2 regions of the Tigheibacillus halophilus genome follow, and region 2 is predicted to be linked to the other one. Evidence: a T-box and tRNA genes for the amino acid it is inferred to sense, from the RefSeq annotation. Region 2 holds a T-box; the other holds one or more tRNA genes.

Region 1 (12,257 bases), on a different contig from region 2:
GTATTTTGTCTACTTATTGTTCAAAGCAAAAGTTTGAAACCACGGCAGGATGTCTTGGTATGCCAAAGACTTCCTGCCTATCATCCACCATTTCGAAAATCACGGATCACTTGTGATAAGAATGGCAGCAACATAGATATATGGCTTTCATCTTGATAATGGGCAAATCTCGTCTGGAGATTGGTCCCAACCCCATTCTGCAATTTTTGATAAACATACTCCGCCCCACCCACCATTCCCTCTGGTTCCTCACTGCCGACGCCAATGAATAATCTGGTGCTGCCCTGCCGTGCATTGTTTTGCACAGCTGCGCGCTCAGACATATATGTATCCAGATAGGTATAGATGATATGATTTTTCCACCATACAGAAGGGCTTCCAGCTGCATAGTATTGGAACATTTCACTTCTGGTAAATAATGTATAAAGCACCAAAAAACCACCTAGTGAATGACCAAAAATTGCCTGACGATAGCGGTTGATGGAAGTAAGCCGTGCAACTTCAGGCTTCACCTTTCCTTCAATGAAATCTAGAAATTCCTCAATACCGCCATTCTCAGGCCAGGCCATACCGTTCTTTCTTTTCCGCAGTTCTTCGGGGCTTGCCGGCAACGTATAATCTTTGAATCTTCTTTCCGTAACAATTGGTTTGTCCGAATCATAACCAATCCCTACAACCACAGCCGGTTCGAGTTTTCGGGGGCCGCTTGATTGCACACGTATCGTTTCAGTCACTGTAGCGAATATCGCATTTGCATCTAATAAATAATATACCGGAAATCCGTTGGGCGGGGCTTCGGTATCCGGTACCCACATCATCATCCGATAAGGTTCACCTTGATTATTCTCCATTGTCCATTGCATCGCATTTGGAATATGAAATGGTTTCGCATTTTCCATCGGTTTTTATCCGCTCCCTTTCATTCATCCGTTTCAGTGTACCGAAAATCCACCATCAAAAACATGGAGCATCGACCGAAATTGACTGGACGTATTACTGAAAAGCTTAGCTACTGAATCCAATTTACGAAGATAGGCATGTGCTGAATTTTCAAGCCAAGGATCGGAAGAAACCAGCATCACATTACCGGTTCTAACCGCCGGAAGTTGTTGCCACTGCTCTGTCCTTTGCAACATATCCCAATTCTTTCGTGTTTCATCATCCTGGCGGACAAGCATAAAGATACAGTCGATTTGCAGCTGGCTCAATGAATCAATCGTGATAGGCTGATGCAGTTTTTCCAAAGATAAACTGTGCGGAACGAACGAGTGTAAATCCTCAAACAGAAAAGAAAACAACTGATTGCCTGTCTCGATATATAATGAGTCATTGACCATTCTAAGCACTGCAGTGGTTTTGTTCATAAACTGTTTGCAGAGAGCGGCATTTATACTGGCGGCCTTTTGTTCATATGTCTGTAACCATTTATGGGCCAGCTCATTTTTATCCAGTTTATTAGCTATATATAGGAATTGATTCCGCCAGCTATTTATTTGCTGCGGAACATATATCACGGATGCTGTTTTCTCCAGTAAAGTTTGTTCTTTTGGTTGGATTGCCGCAGATGTGATAATGATATCTACAGATTCTTGCATAACACGCATCATATTTGTTTCCCATTCCTCATTGATACGGTAGGCGCTTAAAGGTAAAGGGATTTCCCTGCGATAATGATGATAATAATAGGACGTCCATTTAGGATGCATCGGTGCAGCATACGGTATTACCTGCAATGGAATAAGATGGCCAATAATATTTGAGGTATATGCCACTACTTTTTGTTTGACGTTTTTCATGTAATTCGTTGGTGTCATACCAGTCTCTTTCCTAAATTTACGGCTAAAATAAAATTCATCCTTATACCCTATCTCGTGGGCAATCTCCTTGATTTTCAAATTCCCCTGGTTCATTAGCCGTTTTGCCTCTTGTAAACGAAGTTCAGTCACATATTCCATCACTGTTTTGCCATATCTTTTTTTAAATACTTCAGCAAAATATTTACAACTGAGTCTTGTCAAATCTGCCAGTTGATTGACGGTTATATGATGCATATAATGCTTGCCGATAAATTGCTTCACTTCTTCTATGGACAGGCAGGATTTCATGCCATCTTGTTCCTGACTGTGAATCATTGATAATAAAAGATTCAGAAAATCCATTTGACAGCGAAAGCGTTCTGTTCCAGAGGCATCATGCCAAGTCTGAAAAATTTTTTTACAGACAGAAGCTGCATCCAGGTTCTCTTGCAGCTTCCAAACACCGGAAAATAGCAGCATATCCGATTGCAAAATCGCTTGATTGTCCTTTCGCTCTTCATATATTTTCAGAAAAAAGATATAGCCCTCGAAATGCTCGCTGCTTTCACAAATGCCTAGCGTCGTTCCAGGACTGCACGCATATCCTTCACAGCCATGCAGCTCCATCTCAGTTTCATCCGCTTCTAATAAAACCCGCCCCTTTGTTGCAAGAATAAGGGCATATGACTGTAAAAATTGGTGTTTAAATCTATGTATATCAGAATGGGATAAATAATCGACAGTATCAAGTTTGATAAAAATATTTTCCGTCAGCCATTCATTCACCGGGCATGCTGGATTCATACAAGACCACCTCTAAGCGATAATCAACAATGAGAATCATTATCATTTATTATCTTACTATGAGAATTGTCACTTGTCCATACATGCAAAACTGTGTCAAACACGCTGAACAAAGGTTTCATAACAACTACCAGCTTTTCCTTTGACAGTGTACAGATTTTTTCACAAAGTTTAATAACTTATTACACGGGTATCCCTCCTATAGGGAGGAGGTCAATATGGCTGATCAAACAGAAACACATCCACTAAAGGGGACTAAACAGAGCAATAAAACAGAAGACCCTCGCTACGGCCAACCATTTGTGGCGAAGAAAGCTGCGGTTGCTTCGCCGAATAATCTGGCCTCCATGGCCGGATACGATATCCTCAAAAAAGGCGGAAACGCAATCGACGCGATGGTCGCAGTCAATGCTACTTTGGGAGTGGTATTCCCTCATATGACAGGTGCTGGAGGGGATGCGTTTTGGCTTATTTACGATGCTAAAACAAAGCAAACCTTCGCACTGAACGCAAGCGGGCATTCTTCTAAACACGTCAGCATGGATGATTATAAAAATCAAGAAAAAATCGATGAACGCGGTCCAAAATCTGCAATCACTGTGCCTGGGGCCGTTGATGGCTGGTGCCAAGCAAGCAAACGGTTCGGAAGACTAGCATTTTCTGAGTGCCTGAAACCAGCAATCAACTTTGCCAGAGAAGGCTTCCCTGTAAGCCCGTCACTGGCGAAATTTTCAGAGCAGTCACTTGGGCTTTTACGCTCTCATGATACTACTGCATTTACTTTCTTGAAAGACAAAGTGGCACCTTATCTCCCCGGAGATATCATGAAGAATAGGTCCCTTGCAAAAACGCTTGAAAAGATATCCGAACAAGGACGGGACGCTTTTTATAAGGGTAGCATAGCAAAAAAAATATGTGAATTTTTAGCCGATAACAACGGTATTCTCTCCGAAGCAGACTTCGCGGCACACCAATCTGAATGGGTCAAACCACTGACAATGGATTATCGCGGCAAAACAGTCATCGCACCACCGCCTAACTCTGAAGGTATGGCAACATTAGCGATTTTGGGGATGCTTGAGCATTTCGACGTCAGTGAAAGCAGTGATAATAGTGCTGCATTTATCGATATTTTCACTCGTGCGACTGCTTTAGCTTTCAGAGACCGCAATGAATATTTAGACGATCCCAATTTCAATGACGTTCCTACAAGTCAATTGCTTGATAAAGCATACTTAGCTGAGCGGGCGAAAAAAATTATCGACCCATCCATTGGTCCTCCGGAGCAGGGCTTCGGTCAAAGAGGGGACACCACCTTCAGTTGTGCAGTTGATGAAGATGGAAACGCTGTCGCCGTGATCCAAAGCTTGTATTGGGAATGGGGGTCAGGACTTGTGGCCGGAGATACCGGACTGCTTCTGCAAAACCGCGGTGCGTTCTTCTCACTTGATTCAAAATCAGCGGATAGACTGATGCCAGAAAAGAGGCCGGCCCACACACTGACCTGTTCCATGGTCCTCAATGACACGGGGCCGGAAATGATTGTCGGAGCTATGGGCGGTGAAGGTGAACCACAGACACAGGCAGCTATCATTGCCAGAGTGCTGGATCAAGGCTACGCGATTCAAGAAGCAATTGATGCGCCACGATGGCTGCTTGGCAGGACATGGGGCGAGCAGCATCGCGGCTTGCGCCTGGAAGGTCGATTCCCGGAAGACATGGTGAAAGATTTGGAAAACCTGGGACACGTTAATGTCGAACTGATCGATGCGTTCAGTGATTTGGTCGGACATGCTCAGGCAATCCACATCTTGAATAACCGCATCGAAGCCGCAGCCGACCCACGTGCAGGCGGACTGGCTACAGGCTATTAAAAATCAGCTGAAATACTGGAATATTAATCAGAAAGGACGATTCAATTGACGCACAATAAATCAACAGAAGACATACCACAGCCAATCTTGGGGGACAAAGGTGCGACCGATGAGGGGCCGCGCAATATCGAAAGAGACAAGCAAAATCCAAATTTATTCGGCGGAACACCAACTGACTCAGGTACCATCCCAAATCTGAAATTCTCTTTTTCCGATGCCAGAATGAGACTGGAACATGGGGGTTGGTCTCGTGAAGTGACGAAACGCGAACTGCCGGAGGCAACAACTCTTGCAGCAGTGAACATGCGCCTGAAGCCAGGTGGAATTCGAGAGCTGCATTGGCATAAAGAAGCCGAATGGGCGTATATGATCTCCGGACGTGCACGAATCACAGCGATTGATGTTGATGGCAAAGTGTTTATCGATGATGTTGGCAAAGGTGACTTATGGAATTTCCCATCTGGCATCCCGCATTCTATTGTCGGTCTGGATGAAGGATGCGAATTTCTCCTTGTCTTTGATGATGGCTCTTTTTCAGAAAACAGCACATTCTCCATTACCGATTGGTTTGCACATACACCAAAAGATGTGTTAGCAGCCAATTTCGGAGTGAGTGAAGATACCTTTGAGAACATTCCATCAGGAGAACAATATATGTTCCAAGGGAAAGTTCCTGGCCCAATCGCGCAGGAAAAGCCCGCAAATATGAACGGTAATGTGCCTAACCCATTCAGTTATCGTCTGTTGGAACAAACACCAATGGAAACGAACGGTGGGAAAGTGCGTATAGCTGATTCGACCAATTTCAAAGCAGCTACTACAGTAGCTGCGGCTTTGGTTGAAGTAGAGCCTGGCGGCATGCGTGAGCTGCATTGGCACCCAAACGAAGCTGAATGGCAATACTATATTTCCGGAAAAGGCAGAATGACTGTTTTTGCTGCAGAGGGGCATGCAAGAACATTCGACTATATGGAAGGAGATGTGGGCTACGTTCCCTTTGCTATGGGTCACTATATTCAAAACACCGGTGATGAACCGCTCGTATTTCTGGAAATGTTCCGGAGCGACCATTTTGCGGATGTTTCCCTTAACCAGTGGATGTCACAGACCCCTCCGGAACTTTTGAAGGAGCACCTGCATGTTGACGACAAGTTCATCCATGAGGCATTACATCCGGATAAGCGACCGAATGTGAAATTTAATTAAGAACACGATGTATGCTAAGCCTGGTTTCTATCCAGAGACCAGGCTTTTTACACGCTCTTTTTGGACGGGTCACATAGTAAAATGCTTGCTAATCGAGCTAAAATACGTTATTATTTTTATTGTGCTTTTCGATAGGGTATGCTGGTGTAGCACAGTTGGTAGTGCACTTCACTCGTAATGAAGGGGTCGGGGGTTCAAATCCTCTCACCAGCACTGATACAGAAAACATTGATATATAGCCATTCTTGAGTATTCAGGAACGGCTGTATTTTTATTTCCTTTGGTTACGCCGACCAAGCTAGAAAACACAGTGGTTTAGGGGTTTATGTGGGTTGGTAACGGACCTTTTTTATTATCAGTTTTTATGCAACATGGAAAACTTCACGCTACACAATTGCTTTTTATAAGTTCTTTATTTTTGAAGCCTCGTTTTCAATCGTACCACGTTCAAAACCGCTGCAAATAAATGATCATTACCGTTACCTCGTCCTAAGACAAAATGGTTTTCTTTATTCTTTTCAGCAGATAACGATCTTCCATGCTTTCTGGTGTACAGTTAGCATCAGACCAATCCATTTTTCCATACCGCAGTCATTCACTCCCCCCACGCCCCTCTCCCCTTTCAGCGGTTCATAACATTTCAGTCCGTAGTCGGTTGGCGTTCTCTTTGTTCACTTATAACGCGACTGTTTAAAAGCGCCCAAGAATTAAATAAGGACCTTGTAGACGATTAAAAATGAACTGTTTCCTATGGGAAATATATAGATAGTCGTCTGTCATCTCATTTGTGATGGATATCACAAGGGCACTTTTGGGATATTATAACGAATTCGCATCTCTTTCTGATTGGCACAAAAACGTATTTTAATAAAAAACACGAGAAAATGGAGGGCAATTACAATGCCCAGAATGTATTGAATCACACACGAGGAGTTGGCATATTTAAAATGAAATTCAACAAGAAAAAAATCAACGTTGTAAATATTCAACAGGCTAAGAAAAGCGTGTTTGCTACTGGGATAGGAAACGCTATGGAATGGTTTGACTTCGCTTTATTCTCTTATTTGTCGGTTATCATTAGCGAAAATTTTTTCAGTCCAGTCCAAAACGATGAATTAAAGTTGATATTCACTTTTGCCACATTTGCAATTGCTTTTTTACTTAGACCAGTAGGTGGAATTATTTTCGGTAAAATTGGTGATAAATTTGGCCGAAAAGTAGTATTAACAACTACGATCCTAATGATGGCTTTATCTACTTTAATAATGGGGATGCTTCCTACATACAATCAGATTGGGGCATGGGCTCCTCTATTATTACTCCTTGCTCGTATTCTGCAAGGTTTTTCTGTGGGTGGAGAGTATGCCGGCGCAATGGTATACATTGCAGAATCTTCTCCAGATAATAAACGAATAAGATTAGGCAGTGGTTTAGAAATTGGCACATTATCTGGTTATATAATAGCTTCTATTTTAGCGACAGTACTTTTCTGGACACTATCTGATGCACAAATGAATAGTTGGGGATGGAGAATTCCTTTCTTCTTAAGTATTCCAATTGGATTATTTGGATTATATTTGAGAAGTAATTTAGATGAAACACCAATATTTGAAAATGATGTTTCGAATAACCAAGAGGAACAGCCAGGTTTATTGGAAACAATTAAAACATATAAAAAAGATATCTTTTTATGTATCGTATTTGTAGCATTTTTCAATATAACTAATTACATATTATTAGGTTATATGCCTTCTTATTTAAATGAAAACATTGGTATAAGTGATACAATAAGTACGCCGGTTACAGCAATTGTATTAATTATTATGGTTCCATTCGCTATAACTTTTGGAAAACTGGGAGATAAATTAGGGAATAAACGGGTTATAATATTTGGACTAGTATTAGGAATTGTGCTGCCAATTTTATCTTTCTACTTTCTCAGTATGGGAAGTACGGCTTTCTTATTCATAGGGCTTTTAATGTTGGGTCTCGTTTTATCTGTTTACGAAGGTACTATGCCGGGATCTTTACCTACCTTGTTTCATACTGACATTAGATATCGCACATTATCATGGACATTTAATATTTCCGTCTCTGTTTTTGGTGGTACAACCCCTTTAGTTGCTTCTTGGCTGGTACATGTGACAGGAAATAATTTAGCGCCAGGCTTCTATTTATTAGCAGTTAGTTTAATTGGTTTAATAGTTGTGTTAACTTTATTCGAAGATACTTCAGGGAAATCTTTAAAAGGTTCTTACCCGACAGTTGCTTCTAAGGCTGAGTATAAAAAGGCTGTTGAAAATCCCAAAGATTCATTATGGTGGGAAGCAGAACAGAAATAAATCCGTTAACTAGCTATCATACACCAATCCTCCACATTTCACGCCTATGGGCTTTTAATAGCGAATTTATCGCATACAGCATGATTATAGAACGAGCCTCCTTCTTTGCAACAAAAGCGAATGAGAACAAAGCTGCTTGGGGGAAGTCAATGAAAAAGAAAATCCTAATTCCTCCTGTTTTTGGAGGTATTAGGATTTTTATGTCTTCAAATGTTCAAAAATGGTCTAGGTACGGAGAAGATGGGATTCGAACCCATGCGGCGCGTAATGCGCCCTAACGCATTTCGAGTGCGTCCCCTTCAGCCGGACTTGGGTACTTCTCCATATTTCAAAGGTACTCTTCAAATGACCAATGAAAATTATAAACCTTTCTTTTCCGTTTGTCCATTGTAAAGAATGGACAAGTGCAGGGCGTTTGAATGACAACATAGCCGGTGCGCCTATGTTGCATACCGGCTATTTACCCTTTAACAGCTTGAGCTTCTTTTTCTTGCCACCGATCAAGCGCACCACCTGGATCATGGCAGAAGCCAATGAATAACTTTTCCGATAAGCTAAGTACTTACCCGACCATTCAGGATAATATTTATTTTTGAAGTCACGTAAGCCTTTGAATCCGTATAGATAACGCACGTTATTGAAGACTGCTGCAGCAATCCGCTCGCCAAGGAACGATTGCTTCGCATTTCCCACATTGGATAATGGAGCCATGCCTAAATTGAAATAGCGGTAACCTTCTTGTTTCGCCCACTCGAACAGATGAATGAACATCACATCGATCTCCCCGCTCGGTTCGTCAGGTAGATGGCGCATTAGATCGATGGAAATAGTGCTTTCCTGATATACTGGCATGATATTCATGAAGGCTGTGATTTCACCATTTTCGTTCTGCATCACCGCGATTGGTGCTTTAGACAAGTACTTTCTGTCAAAAAAACCTAGTGAGAATTGCTTCTCGCTTTTACCATCCAGCCAAGCATCAGAAACCGATTCTAACTGCTGCCAGAATGATTCAGTAAACGGTGGATGAATCACTTCGAAGGTATAGCCATTTTTATGGAAACGATTGAAAGAAGAACGCAGGCCGGCTCGTTTTTTTCCGGATATCGTAAACGTGTCCAAATCCACAATCGCCTCTTCACCAAGTTTAAAAAATGTATATCCCATATCGTGATAAAGCGCCATTTTATCTCCGCTTATCTGATAAAAAACGCAACGATAGCCATAATAATCCGCCTTCTCTAATAGCTTGGACAGCAGTTCTTCAAAAGACGCTTCCTCCCCTTGCGGATCTCCAAGCACAACCATTCTGTTTCCGGCTGTGGAAAATTGCACCAGCGCCTTCCCATCATCACTAAATAGAAAACGCTTATCACCCAGATACCCTAAATGACTCAGTACATGACCACCATACGCTTCAAAAAATCGGTCTAGCTTTTCTTCATTGTACACTTCACCAATCTGGACATGATGTTTACGTGCGAACAAAATAATAAGGCCGATAATATAGAGGCAAGCGACTAGACAGCCAACAAACCCGATCCCGTATATGCCATATAGCGGTTTATGATAATCAACCAGGAGCAGCCCATTCCTGGTAAACACGACAAATATCAGGAAGGCAATCAAACACACGTAGAGCAGACCACGCATACTGGCGGCATTGAACGGCAAGCTATGGCGCTTAAATTGGCCTCGCAGCAAAATCAATACGAGCAAATGAAATGCTGCCAATGCCCCGATAATCGCATTTTCCGATTGGCCTACCAACAGCACAATGGAGAGGATAAGTGTGATACATGTGATATATAAACCACGTATTGTCTTATAATACATTTCCTTCATAAAAAACCAAATCGTAATGGCTAATGCGAACAGAAGAATATTGTAAAAGTCGATTGTAAGCAAGGAAAGCCGGGATTTGTCCATGGCATGGTAAGCAATGATATCGAAAATAGGTATGAACAACAAGAAAAGACCGGTTATGAATGATAATAGTGATAGAGACCAATAGCCGATGTTTTTCAGAATCATTCGCTGCAATGCCCATATGACACCGCTTATTTCCACCACAGGTGCAATCAAATTGCTGTCCTCTGCTTTTCTCACAACCGTACTGCTCATTTCAAAGGCCATGATGATCAAGCCAAAAATAAGCGGAATCATATAGTAGGCGAAACGGTACATCAACAAAGCCGTCAATAGAATACTTGGCTCAGCACCCAGCAGCTGCCCGCCGGATAAAACCATTAAATCAAATGAACCGAATCCGCCCGGTATCATGCTGATGACTCCCATCACGGCGGCAATCGTATATAACCCAAATGCCTGGCCGAAAGAAACGGGAGCATCCACAGCAACAAGACTGAAATAAAGTACAAGACCCGCTCCGAACCATTCAATAACAGACACAGCAGAATATTGCAATGTCAATTTCGGTGTAAAAAATTCACTCTTTCGAAATGCTGCCAATCCGAGATAAACAGGGAAAAATAAAAAAATACCGGCAAGCACGAACCAAAGCCACTTTTTATCAGCTAACAACTCTCCTGCGGGGAAAACATGCATAATGACTAAAATGGAAAATATCGATAATCCCATCACAGCAGCAGGCGCCAGCCAGCCAATGCCGACCACAAGCTTTGCACTGTCTTTCGTGTATCCCTTATATAGCATCCCTCTGACGCCAGCGCCAATCAAACCGCCGAATCCAAAAACACCGTTAAAGGAATTGGCGACCCATGCCACACCGAATATCTTTCTTTTGGTCAGCGGGATTTTTTGTGAGCGTATAAAGAAAAAGTCGTAAAAAAACATCGTGGAAACAGACAACAATGCAGTGGTGATCACGATGATATCCATATAAAAGGGCACCTGGTCAATCGCCTTTAGCGACTCTTTCAGGCCTACCTCAGACAGCTGCCTCTTTCCCTCAATGAAGATGACACTGACGACAATAATCATGAATATGTATTTTGCCGCGCGGATAAGCGCTTGTTTATGTTTCAAGGAACCCACCAACTTCCTATACTTGCTATTGTATTAGCATATACTATCTGTTTGGTAAAATGTATCGCAAAATGTGACATAAACCTTTCATTATTGAAAGTAAATATCCATACGTAACACAAATAAAAAAAGTTTCAGTGCCAGGGACCCAGTTTGGCCCCTGGACAGGTATTCTATTAAAGTTCCCTTCTCATCGCTTGCAAAACGTCTATTTTTGTCGCATGTTTTGCAGGCCGTACACCGGAAATGATTGTTACTGCGATGCAGATGACTACCGCGATTAAAATCAATACTGGTGGAATCGCCGAAAACTGCAGATTTTCAGGAAGTTTTTCATGGAAAGCCGCTTCAATAATCACTGGCATACCTAAATTGACCACAAAGCTGGTGACATAAGCAATGGCTACACCAAACACAGCGCCAATCAATCCAATAGAGCAGCTTTCCAGCAAAAAGATCCGTTTGATTGTTCTGGGATTCGCACCAATAGCTTTCATAATGCCGATATCAGCGGCACGCTCTGTTACTGCCATCGTCATTGTGTTATAAATACCGATCGAGGCAATGATGACAGCTATCGTGCCGACCAAGACCAGACCAGCCTTGACAATGGCAAACAGTACATTGATTTGTTTCATTTCTTTCAAAACTGAATAAACCATATAATCTTTCTTTTCCAACTGGTCTGTCACTGACTGCACAGATTCCAGACTATTCGCATAGACCTTCATTACGTCAAAACCATGGTCTGTTTCTCCATCCTCGTTTTGGGCATCTGGTTCAGCGGCATAAGTCCCTGTATAGGCATCTATTTTTTTCATCATCGCATAGGAAATGTATACATTTTGATTTTGCAACCACTCTTTTGCCGGTTTAGCTTCAACGCCAACAATATCGACTGAAAATGTTTGATGTGTTTCTTTGCCATCCTTGATGCGCACGATATCCATTTCCATCTTTTTTCCCAAAAGATTTTTGATGTCCATTTTCGGAGCATCATTTTTACCGTCTTTGTCAGACTGAACCAATGCCTTGGCAAAGTCATAGGCTACAATGACTTCATTTTCCTTTTCCGGCATTTTTCCATTACTTAGCTTAAATCCAGCTTTCTTTTCTGAAGCAAAATCAACTGCGATGGTACTTCCCTCTGCCTGCTGACCATTCATTTCATATTTTGGTGACTGAATAAGCCCGTTTCTTCTTGTGACAGTCTTAACCCCATCCAA
Region 2 (12,257 bases):
GCGACCATTGCGATTTCGTCCAGCATCAGGATGATCTGGAGCAGATCTTCAATCAGGTCATCGCCCATCTAAACAAACCAGCTGCGACGTTCGAGTCCTAATAACATATATTTAAAGGGGAATTAATCCAATGAATCTCAGGGAAAAATACAATATTCCGCATGATAGCATCATCACCATCGCAGGAACTGTTGGTGTAGGGAAATCGACGATGACCCAAAGTCTTGCAAATGCATTGAAATTCAAAACTTCTTTTGAAAAAGTAGCTGCCAATCCATACCTGGAAAACTTCTATGCAGATTTTGAACGCTGGAGCTTCCATTTGCAAATTTATTTTCTAGCCGAGCGCTTCAAAGAGCAAAAGAAGATATTCGAGTATGGCGGGGGCTTTGTCCAGGACCGCTCCATCTATGAAGACACTGGTATTTTTGCCAGGATGCATTTTGAAAATGGCACCATGTCACCGGTTGATTATGAAACCTATAAGAATCTGTTTGACGCCATGGTGATGACACCTTATTTCCCGCATCCCGATCTGCTGATTTACCTGGAAGGCAGCCTGGATGAAGTCATCAGCCGCATCCAAACGCGCGGCAGAGAGATGGAAAAGGCCACGCCGCTTTCCTATTGGGAAGAGATGTACCGGCGCTATGAGGAATGGATTGATAATTTCAACGCCTGTCCCGTTCTCAGACTCAACATAGCTGATTATGATTTAATGAATGAAAAAAATTCCATCGAACCGATCCTTGATAAAATCGGTACGGCTATCCAGCATTCCCGGCGCTGGACTTCAAGGCAATTGATTAAATGAAGGAAAAAACGAGAACACTGTCAGATGTTCTCGTTTTTTATTTACCAGTACGGCTGTTGTTTGGTATATAGCTTCATAAAACATGGTCTGATAAAGGTGAACAACACAAAATAAATGATCACTATAGGAAGGACCCACGCAATAGGAATATCAAAAAAGCTGTTTGCTAAAATGAATAACAATACAAGGATCAATGAATATATTCCGCCTTGCTTCTGGTTGCCCTCATAATTCTCTTTCCTGCAAAAAGGGCATATTTTCGTCAGCCGAAAAGATTGTTTAAATGCCTGCCAATAGGTCCATTCACGATGACAATGGCTGCATGTCGGCATGTATTCGCCCCCTGACATCAGTTTTGCTTGCCCAGCTCTATCGAGCGTTTCCTGGCATTTTCAACACAGGCCATCACTGTTTCATAGAAATGATTTTCTGAGAGTGTTTTAATGCCGGCTTCTGTCGTTCCTTTTTTGCTGGTGATTTTCTCCCGAAGCATATCGGCACTTTCCCCTGTTTTTTGCAGCATCTCCCCGGCACCAAGAACCGTCTGAACAATCAGCTGTTTGGCAACCTTTTCTGGCAATCCTGCTCGAACAGCCGCTTTTTCCATTGCTTCAACCAAATAATAAATATAGGCTGGACCACTCCCAGAAACAGCTGTGACCGCATGCATATCTGCTTCAGCAACAATTTCTGCAGTTCCAATCGTTTCAAATAACTTTTTAGCCCTTTGCATATCCGCCGTCAGGGCAAATTCTCCCGCGGCAAGTGCTGTAGCTGACATACCGATGGATGCAGAAGTATTTGGCATAGCACGGACAACAGCTACCTTCTTATCGAGCAGTGTACTAATAAAGTCTGTCGAAATCCCTGCTACAACGGAAATAATGAGCTGGTTTGGCTTAACAAATGGTTTGATGCCCATAATCGCTTGCTTGATATCATATGGTTTGGTTGCAAGTACAACAATGGCAGCATCTTGCATGATATTGTCTTTACTTTGTCCAGTTTGCACATGGTAGGTTCCTTTTAAATATGCAAGCCGATCTTCGTTTTCCTTATTTGTTACCAAAATTTGTTCATTGCTGCACACACCCATTTCCAAAATCCCGGATATGATTGCCTCAGCCATCGATCCCGCACCAATAAATGCGATTTTGTCAGCCATTCGCCACCCTCATTTCAATCAAAATAATTGTATTCTAGCATAAATTTTCAAATCAGAATTGTCAAATATAAAAACAGTATATCATATTTTCATTTGGTGTCTGTAAGGCTTTCTAATATAATGTATGTAATACAATATGCTTTTATCAGAAATGAGGCATTCAAATGAAAGAACAACGATTAAAACATATGAAGCAAGCCCGCAATGATTTGACACGCTTTATGATGACATATAAATTCGGGTTGGATGAAATGAATACAAAGCTAATGATTTTAAAAGAGGAATTTCAGCATTTTCACGATTATAATCCAATTGAACATATCAAATCACGGATTAAATCCCCAGAGAGCATTTTAAAAAAATTGACCCGGAAAAACTTACCTGTCACTCTTGATGCTATCAAAGAAAATATTCAAGACATCGTCGGTTTCCGTATTGTCTGTTCCTTCACCTCGGATATTTACCGGCTGAGCGAGATGATCCAACAACAAAAGGATGTAACGCTTGTAACCTGTAAGGATTATATCAAACATCCAAAGCCGAATGGTTATCAAAGCCTGCACCTGATTCTTACAGTACCGGTTTTCATGTCAGATAGAGAAGAACAGGTTCATGTAGAACTGCAGATCCGGACAGTGGCAATGGATTTTTGGGCAAGCTTGGAGCATAAGATCTACTATAAATATAATAAAAATATACCTGAAAACCTGATTGAAGAATTGAGAGATACGGCTGCCGTCGCCAATAATCTGGATGAACGTATGGAAAAACTTCATCGTGAAGTCCAGCATATCAAGGAACTGCAAGTAGAAGCAGAGGATGATTTGAATTTGTTGCAAATCAACAACGAACGATTCCATTTGCCGATGAATATGCTGAACTCCTTCATGGGCAGGGAAGAGGACGAATGAATCTATCAAACTGCCACTTTTCTCCTGTGCCCAGGCACATTGTACATGGTCGGATGAAAACGGCAGATTTTTGCCTTTTCACAAAAAACAACGCCGCTGACAGATAGACAGCGGCGTTGTTTTTATCTCCAAATTTTATGCGCTTTTCATTTGAATGGAGGAGGTAGAGGGATTCGAACCCCCGCGGGCTTTGACACCCCTGTCGGTTTTCAAGACCGATCCCTTCAGCCAGACTTGGGTATACCTCCGTTTACAGCAACATCAATAAATATACCTTAATTTAAAAACAATGTCAAGCGAAAAACAGGTAAAAAATCGAAGACACTGCTCCCTAAAATCATGGAGAAATTTTTGCCAAAAGTTTTCAAAAGGAAGGATAAAACCTTGTTAAAGAAAGGAGGGATTCTTGATAGGAACCCCTCTCCAACTTGGATTTTCTACTGTAAAGTATTTATAGCAAATAGCTAAAACATTCCATGCAACATTTTTATTTATTCTATCATTCGCATAGCAATTGGCGTAATCTTCCCTGCTATGTTCTAAATAAACGTCCGGCTTATTTCATGACTTCAACACCGCCCATATATCCACGAAGCACGTCAGGTACAATCACAGACCCATCTTCCTGCTGGTAGTTCTCAAGTATAGCCGCAACAGTACGTCCTAACGCAAGCCCTGAACCATTCAACGTATGCACGAATTCCGGCTTGGCATTTGTTTCCCGCCGGAAACGGATACCGGCACGTCTAGCCTGGAAATCTTCAAAATTGGAACAAGAAGAAATTTCACGGTATGCGCGCTGTGCAGGAATCCAAACTTCAATATCGTATTTTTTAGCGGCTGTAAAACCTAAGTCACCCGTACACATACTCATGACACGATAAGGCAATTTCAAAAGTTGCAACACCTTTTCAGCATGGCCTGTCAGTTCTTCCAATGTGGCATAAGAATCCTCCGGTTTCACGAAGTGTACAAGCTCTACTTTGTTGAATTGGTGCTGACGGATCAATCCACGCGTATCCCTGCCGGCGGAACCAGCTTCTGACCGGAAGCAGGCACTGAATGCTGCGTATTTTTTAGGTAACTCTTCTGATTTTAAGATTTCATCACGATGATAATTTGTCACTGGCACCTCAGCCGTCGGAATGAGAAAATAATCCCAGTCAGCCAATTTGAACGCATCTTCTTCAAATTTCGGCAACTGCCCAGTACCAGTCATACTTGTACGATTGACAATATAAGGAGGAAGCATTTCAACATAACCATGTTCATCGGCATGCAGATCCATCATAAAATTGAGCAACGCACGCTCCAGTCTTGCTCCTAATCCTTTGTAATAGACAAACCGGCTGCCCGTAGCTTTTGCTGCTCTCTCAAAATCGAGCACATCCAAATTTGTTGCAATGTCCCAATGTGCCTGTGCCTCAAAATCAAATGCAGGAAGCTGCCCCCATTTGCGGATCTCCACGTTGTCGTCTTCATCCTCGCCTACTGGCACACTTTCATGTGGTATATTCGGAATGGACAACAGTATATGATCCAACTGTTCTTCAATCCCTTTCAATTCCTTATCCAATTCAGCAATCTGGTCACCGACTTCGCGCATTTCTTTAATGACCGGATCGGCATCTTTTCCAGCTTTTTTCAGCTGAGGTATTTGCTTGGAAGCCTCATTCCGTTTAGCCTTCAATGCTTCTGTTTCATTGATTAGTTCACGCCGTTTGACATCCAGTTCACCAAACCGGTTCAGCTCAGATAAATCCTCCCCGCGGTGCTGTAATTTTTGTTGCACTTCCTCAAAATGATTACGCAAATATTTCATATCCAGCATGCCATATGCCCTCCTAATGGTATATTGATTATTATTAAAGCTGTTTTCGCATATTGCTTCTGCATCGCAGATCATATACAGAATACAGCCATCATAAAAAACTCCCATCCCTAAAATAGGGACGAGAGTTTGTATTCCCGCGTTGCCACCCTGATTGAAGATATGATATCTTCCGGCTCCATGCAAGTCAACGGTTTGCGGCCGGGTTTTGTTCACTGGCGCATGCCATTTTCCAAAACCAGCTCAAGGATGGATTCAATGTCATTCTTTATCGGTTTCCACCACCCACCGACTCTCTTTAAAAGAGATGACAAATACTATTTCCTATCGTCACTTTTCACTTAATTATGCTCTATCCTAAACATCATTTTACCATAATGCAAGCAAAATCACTACATCAAGATGAGCCCGCGCATTTAAATGGTCAGCTAAACCAACCTTTCACCATGTCTACTGCGGAGGAGAACAGGTTAGTGAAAAAGTCGCCAAGCGCACCAAGTGCCAGCATAAACCAATTACTTTTGTCCACGCTTTTCGTAGCCACTAAATCGATTTGACTGCCTGTTTTGCCATTAATATAACCAAGGTCTTTGCCTTTATACACGATTTCAGCAGTTCCGAGCTTCTCGCCTTTTTTCACCGGAGCAACCAATTGGCCATCCTCATTCAGTTTGCTTTTATCAATATGATATGTGATTTTGTATTTCTTTTCTTCCCCTTTTTTCAATAACACTTTAAAGTCGTTGTTGGTTGCAATATCGACAGTATCTTCCTTACCCTTCACTACTGGAAGAGTCTTCTTGCCCTTCAACTGATAACCTGTAGGAAACAGATTTTTCTGTCCAAATTGGCTGTAGCCATAATCCAGCAATTTCGCTGTTTCCTTAAAACGTGTATCTTCACTGTTGGTTTTCATCACGACAGAAATCAATCGATGACCATCACGTTCTGCAGTTGCAGTGAAACAATAGCCTGCCAGATCTGTATGGCCAGTTTTCAAACCATCTACACCTTCGTAATAATATTGGTCAAAATTAACTGTATGATGCGGCAGCATCCAGTTCCAGTTTGTTATCGTCTGCTTATCAAATTTCGCCTTTGGCATGCTGGAATATTCCAGCGCTTCAGGGAAATCGTTCACTAAGTGGTATGCAAGCAATGCAGCAGATCTCGCAGACAGCATATCCACACCGTCAGGATCTGTCCCTTTAGGGTAATTTTTACCCAATGACTCATTATCAAGTCCAGAAGAATTGACGAATTTGTAATCAGGCAGTTTCATTTCTTTTGCCTTTTTGTTCATCATCTTGACAAAATTGCCTTCAGATCCGGCCACCAATTCTGCCAATGCGATGGTTGTCCCATTATCGGAGTTGATCGCCATCGCTTTATACAGTTCTTTTACTGTATAATTTTTATCTTGGGTAAGTCCGACTCCTGAAAAGGTCGCATTTCCCGAGATACTATACGCATAATCACTGATTTGTGTGGTTGTATCCCAGCTGATATCGCCTTTTTTAATTGCTTCCAACACGATGTATTCAGTCATCATTTTAGTCATGCTGGCAGGAGGAAGTGCTTGATCTGCATTCTTTTCATACAGAATTTTACCGGAATCAGCATCAACGAGAATTGCTGATTTGGCTTTTAAATTTACTGTTGATGCAGCATCAGCAGGTTTTGGGGATGCGGCAATAAAAGAAACGAACAAGGCGAAAATCATCGTCATGATCGATATTTTTCCAATGTATTTGTGTTTCAACTTTCTCTACTCCTCTTTTGGTTATTTCTTATCTTGTTGTCTTTATTGTTAAATCTGGCTTTCCCAATGGAAACCCAAAAGAATTTTCAAACTCCTACAAAATACCATTCCATAAAATAGAAAGCTATGTTTATATCTATTCGGATGAAGCGAAGATTTTAAGTCATTTATTTTACAAAAAGATTAACCTGTCATATTTTTTTCACACTGCTTCGCCGCTCTCTCTATTTTGGGCAGCTTTCCACCGTGGAAGCATTTTTCATTCTTACTTGCTTCTCCCACGATTTTATCAAGGATAAATTCACCTCTGTTATTCTACCATAAAAGCCTATTAAAAAATAGCCGGTATCTTTTCGTAAATATTACTTGGATAAGAGATTGTCTATCGTGATGTGGAAAGTTATATGGCCTTGAAAGATAGCAAGAAATCAACTGGAGTTTTCAAGAAAGATGGTGAAATCCGTCATTGCCTATTTGAAAGGGCAATGACAGATTATGACAATTTAATGAACAGAATAATTCGGAGCTTCTTTTGTAATCTGTACATCATGTGGATGGCTTTCTCGTAAGCCTGCATTGGTGATGCGGACAAACTGACTGTCATTCCGCAATTGATCTAAACTGTTAGCACCGCAGTACCCCATGCCTGAACGAAGCCCGCCGACAAGCTGGTGCAATGTGTCTGCAAGTGGCCCCTTATAAGCGACACGTCCCTCAATACCTTCAGGAACAAGTTTTTTCGTTTCTGTTTCATCCTGGAAATAACGATCTTTGGAACCTGCTTGCATCGCAGCAAGTGAACCCATGCCACGATAAACTTTATATCTTCTGCCTTGATAGATTTCCGTTTCGCCCGGGCTTTCGGTAACACCGGCAAACATGCTCCCAAGCATCACAGCATGGCCACCTGCTGCCAAAGCTTTCACGACATCTCCTGAAAATTTGATGCCGCCATCCGCAATAATTGCTTTGCCATGTTTTTCTGCTTCCGTCGCACAGTCATGGATGGCAGTGATTTGTGGTACGCCGACACCTGCCACCACTCTCGTTGTACAGATGGATCCAGGCCCGATGCCAACTTTAACGATGGTTGCTCCGGCTTCTATCAATGCTTTTGTCGCTTCAGCAGTTGCTACGTTACCGGCAATGATATCCAAATCAGGGAACGCACTGCGAACCTCGCGAAGCTGACGCAGCACCCCTTTGGAATGGCCGTGAGCAGTATCGATCACGATAACATCCACACCAGCCTTGACAAGCTTGTCCACCCGCGTCATTGTGTCTGCGGTGACGCCTACAGCCGCTCCCGCCAGCAGCCGTCCTTGTGTATCTTTGGAGGAGTTTGGAAACTCGATAACTTTCTCAATATCTTTAATGGTGATTAAACCTTTTAAAGTATTGTTTTCATCGACAATAGGGAGTTTTTCAATTTTATGCTGCTGCAGGAGTTCTTCAGCTTCCTGCAATGTAGTCCCTACGGGTGCAGTGACGAGTTGTTCGCTCGTCATCACTTCGACGATGGGGATGGAATAATCTTGGATAAAACGCAAATCCCGATTGGTAAGTATGCCAACCAGCTTTTGTTCTTCAATATTGTTGACAATTGGAACCCCTGAGATGCGAAATTTTCCCATCAAATGCTCAGCATCGTACACTTGGTGTTCAGGAGTCAGGAAGAAAGGATTCGTAATCACTCCGCTTTCTGAGCGTTTCACCTTTTCCACTTCTTCTGCCTGCTCTTCAATCGACATATTCTTGTGAATGATGCCAATGCCGCCCTGTCTCGCCATTGCGATCGCCATTCTGGAATCTGTCACTGTATCCATCCCTGCACTGATCAGTGGTACATTCAATTTCAGCTTATCCGACAATTTGGTCGAGATATCTACTTCTCTTGGCAGCACATCTGATTCAGCAGGTATCAACAGGACGTCATCGAATGTCAGACCTTCTTTTGCAAACTTATCCTCTCGCATGATGCTTCCTCCTTCTTTCAAAAGGCGACAGTTTTTGTGCCCGAAGATAGTGGCTGCCTGCCGCTTTTTGGATAATTGTCCCGATAACAGGTAATGCTAAAAAACATGTTATATATGATTCATTTTAAATTACAATACGTCATTAGCGGATGTTTTTCAATATGTGGAAGCGATTATTGACGAAATAATTACATTCGCAATTTTTCAGTAAATAGAGTTTTAAAGGTGGTTGGTGATGAAGCAGGAAGAAATCATATCATTTTATTCGTATTTACAATCTCAGAAAACAGCACAGGACTATTTAAAGCAATGTTACGAAAAAATTCCTGGTGTAGACGCAGAGAAGAAAAGTTACGAGAACGCAAACACATTCTTATATTATCTTGCACATGGCAGGCAATTTTATGAAAATGGAAAAAATCTTGATTTACTGCTACAGCCGCTTTTGTACTTTTATGGCATGGTGCATTTGCTGAAAGCATGCCTGCTGACAGAAAGGCCTGAGTATCCTGAATCGACATCCGTATTGGCTCACGGTGTTTCGGCACGTAAGCGAAAAAAGAGAAATTACATTTTTAGCGAGGATGAAGTCAGAATACAGCATAACGGGCTGCTTCCTTATTTCACCAAGCATTTATTTCACTTGAAATATCTGCCATTTGAAAAAATCGACATGTCTCGGTTGCTTCGATTGATTCCGGAAATAAGCCCTCTATTCAGCTGGCATCAGCAGCAACCCCCCCTTATATGTATTGGCAGCCAAGGGGATCCCAACTTACGTTTTCCACTGATGCTTCTTGACAGGTATCACCTTACCAAACAGGCCTTTGTGCAAAGGATAAAGGGATATGTAGCCAGAAACAGTATCCATAGCAGCTACGAGGATGTTTCCACATTGTATATGGAGGTCACTGCCCCGGTTGACGAAGCACACAGCCCATTCTTCCTGGACAGCACACAAAACATTTATTTTCCTGCTGATCGCAAGCAATGCCTGTCTCTTCCTGAAGCTGTCGTACATTACCTGCTTTTGTACAATTTAAGTATGCTCAGCAGATATGAGGCAGAATGGTGGGGGGAACTGCTCGTCACAAAATCGGATGTCGATTTTCCGCTCATATCCCAGTTTTTAAAAGTGACCGCAGATAAAATGCCGTTGTACTTGGGAAATGAATTGTATAAACGCTTCATTCATTAGCGGTCAGTTTTTGCTCAATCCAAATAGATGACCGATCCTTTAAAGAGATGATTTCTTCGTTATCAGTAACACTCACGATTGGCCTGATTGGAGCGTTTGGCTCTTTGAACATCACCTTTGCGCGCTTACCATTGGACAGCAAAACCATGGAGCCAACTGATAAATCAGGAAAGCTTTGCATCATTTTCTTCATAATGCCCGGGTCGAGTCTTGTAAATTCATCCTGCTTCATGTCCTCCATGAGTTTATAAGGGGAGCGATCAGGATAGTTGCATCTCAAATTGTAATACGTATCGCAAACAGCAATAATTTTGCTGTAAAGATGCAGCTTATCCGCTGTCAATCCAATTGGGTAACCGCTTCCATCAATACGCTCATGATGCTGCAATACAGCTAATTTACTTAAACGGTGAAGCCCTGGTACTTTTTCTATCATACGGTAGGAATACACTGGGTGTTGGCGCAATAGTGATTCCCCACCCTGTCTTCTTTTAGCGCCATAAGTAGAAAGATTCTCCGGCATTTTTGCCAGCCCTGCATCACATAACAGTCCTGCCATGCCTATCTGTTGGATATCTTTTTTGTCCAGCCCCATTTTTTTACTCAGATATGCTGACATGATGCAAATAGCAATTGGCTGGTGATTTAGCAGTCTACCTTCCGCTGACAATGTGGGCAAAGTGTTCATTATCCCTTTAAATTCATCGACTCTATCCATCAGCATATTAGCCAATTTTCGTATTTCCAGCATATTAACCGGGTTATTAGCTTGCCACGCTTCAAATAAACGACAGTAATATTCTCCAGCATATTGATAGAGCCCAGCAGCATTTAGTTTTGCTGTATCCAACTCATCTTTATCCTGTTTGTGCTGAATGGAAGCTTTTTCTTCTTTCGTGACAGCATCATTTATAAGTGGCATGAACGGTTTGCCATCAGCAAGTGTACGGTACACATCCACTTCCTCAATTAAAAACGCACGTAAAAATGCAATATGTTCCCGGTTAATTGCTATTTTTTCCTGGACAATCGGTTGTCCTGTTTTCCCTTTCACGGGCCTTAGTAACATGCAACCCGGCACCAGCTGTGAACTATGTACACGCAACCCTCATCCCCCCATATATCAGACAAACTAGTACTTAAGTACCATAATAATATAGTTTTGAATTTTTCGCAAGTTGGGATGGTGCTATATGGAGCCAATCTTATTTGTGTCGTATAAGCAGTTAAAAAACCGGGGAAATCCTTCATCGGGAAAGAAAAAAGCAGCGGTCCATTTCCGCTGCTTTTTTATCAGTCTTCTTGTTCATTATCCGAGGAATGATTGGCAGTTTCATCCACTGCTTCTATTTCCTCTTCGTCTTCTTTCTCTATTTTCGCTACGGTAGCCACTTCTTCCTCTTCCTGAAGCCTGATAAGGCGCACACCTTGTGTATTCCTCCCAGTCTGGGAAATTTCTTCGACAGGAATCCGGATCAGTACACCGGCAATGGTGATCAACATAATATCCTCTTCGCCAGTAACTGCCTTGACTGCGACAACATGGCCAGTATCCTCACTCAATTTACAAGTAAAAATACCTTTTCCTCCACGTTTTGTAATCCGGTATTGGTCCTCCGGCGTCCGCTTACCGACACCTTTATTGGTGACATGCAGGATCTGCAGTCCTGGTTTAAGGATTTCCATAGAGACAACCTCATCGTCTTCCCGAAGAGATATCCCTCTTACACCTGCAGCTGTACGTCCCATCGAACGCAGTTCCACTTCAGGAAAGCGGATTAAATAGCCTTGTTTCGTCGCGATCATAATATCTTTGTTACCGTCTGTTAATCTGACAGATATCAATTCGTCTTCATCGCGCAATCCGACAGCAATTAGTCCACCTTTGCGTATGTTGGCAAATTGCGCAAGCGTCGTCCGCTTGGAAACACCGTGTCTAGTAGTGAAGCATAGATACCAGTCATTTGAAAACTCATCAATGGAAATGACTGCGTTGATCCATTCACCGCTCTCAATTTGCAATACGTTGATGATCGGAAGTCCCTTCGCAGTTCTGCTGAATTCAGGGATTTCATATCCTTTGACCTTATACACTTTGCCCTTGTTGGTAAAGAACAATAATGTATCATGGGTGGAGGTTGATATCAGATGTTCCACAAAATCGTCCTCGTTTGTGCCCATGCCTTGTATTCCCCGGCCGCCTCTGCGCTGTGTACGGTACGTAGAGGCTGGCAGACGCTTGATATATCCCTGGTGTGTCAAAGTGACGACGATATTTTCTTCCGGTATCAAGTCTTCGTCTTCAAAAAAGTCACTGCCGCCAATGGTGATTTCCGTACGGCGTTCATCACCATATTTTTCTTTGATTTCAGTGAGTTCCTCACGTATGATTTCAAGCACTTTTTCTTCATCTGCCAAGATTGCTTTCAATTCTTCAATCAATGCCTGGAGTTCCTTGTATTCATTCTCGATTTTCTCGCGTTCCAAACCTGTTAAGCGCTGCAGACGCATGTCAAGAATTGCCTGTGCCTGTTTTTCAGACAAATTGAAGCGCTCCATTAAACCATTTCTGGCAATATCGGCTGTTTTAGAATTACGAA

The links. A T-box is a leader RNA that pairs with one kind of tRNA and senses whether it is charged. The one in region 2 lies ahead of serS (serine--tRNA ligase), so its partner is inferred to be a tRNA-Ser.
Region 1: it encodes a tRNA-Ser, which carries the amino acid that the T-box ahead of serS (serine--tRNA ligase) is inferred to sense. The anticodon was not compared.

Annotation. Positions count from the first base shown of each region.
Region 1 covers NZ_JBHUIZ010000012.1:292,070-304,326, reverse strand. Annotated here, with positions in the region: gene ACFSMW_RS12640 (FecCD family ABC transporter permease) at 1-37, shown strand, start outside; gene ACFSMW_RS12635 (alpha/beta hydrolase) at 81-899, opposite strand; gene ACFSMW_RS12630 (AraC family transcriptional regulator) at 933-2,600, opposite strand; gene ggt (gamma-glutamyltransferase) at 2,819-4,474, shown strand; gene ACFSMW_RS12620 (oxalate decarboxylase family bicupin) at 4,520-5,680, shown strand; tRNA gene ACFSMW_RS12615 (tRNA-Thr) at 5,821-5,893, shown strand; gene ACFSMW_RS12610 (MFS transporter) at 6,628-8,022, shown strand; tRNA gene ACFSMW_RS12605 (tRNA-Ser) at 8,255-8,345, opposite strand; gene mprF (bifunctional lysylphosphatidylglycerol flippase/synthetase MprF) at 8,479-11,031, opposite strand; gene ACFSMW_RS12595 (ABC transporter permease) at 11,208-12,257, opposite strand, start outside.
Region 2 covers NZ_JBHUIZ010000005.1:106,669-118,925, forward strand. Annotated here, with positions in the region: gene ACFSMW_RS06830 (deoxynucleoside kinase) at 1-101, shown strand, start outside; gene ACFSMW_RS06835 (deoxynucleoside kinase) at 131-814, shown strand; gene ACFSMW_RS06840 (TIGR04104 family putative zinc finger protein) at 856-1,164, opposite strand; gene proC (pyrroline-5-carboxylate reductase) at 1,164-1,979, opposite strand; gene ACFSMW_RS06850 (GTP pyrophosphokinase) at 2,144-2,890, shown strand; tRNA gene ACFSMW_RS06855 (tRNA-Ser) at 3,046-3,138, opposite strand; gene serS (serine--tRNA ligase) at 3,447-4,721, opposite strand; T-box leader at 4,836-5,061, opposite strand; gene ACFSMW_RS06865 (serine hydrolase) at 5,146-6,483, opposite strand; gene guaB (IMP dehydrogenase) at 6,987-8,459, opposite strand; gene ACFSMW_RS06875 (YaaC family protein) at 8,695-9,657, shown strand; gene ACFSMW_RS06880 (HD-GYP domain-containing protein) at 9,647-10,762, opposite strand; gene gyrA (DNA gyrase subunit A) at 10,951-12,257, opposite strand, start outside.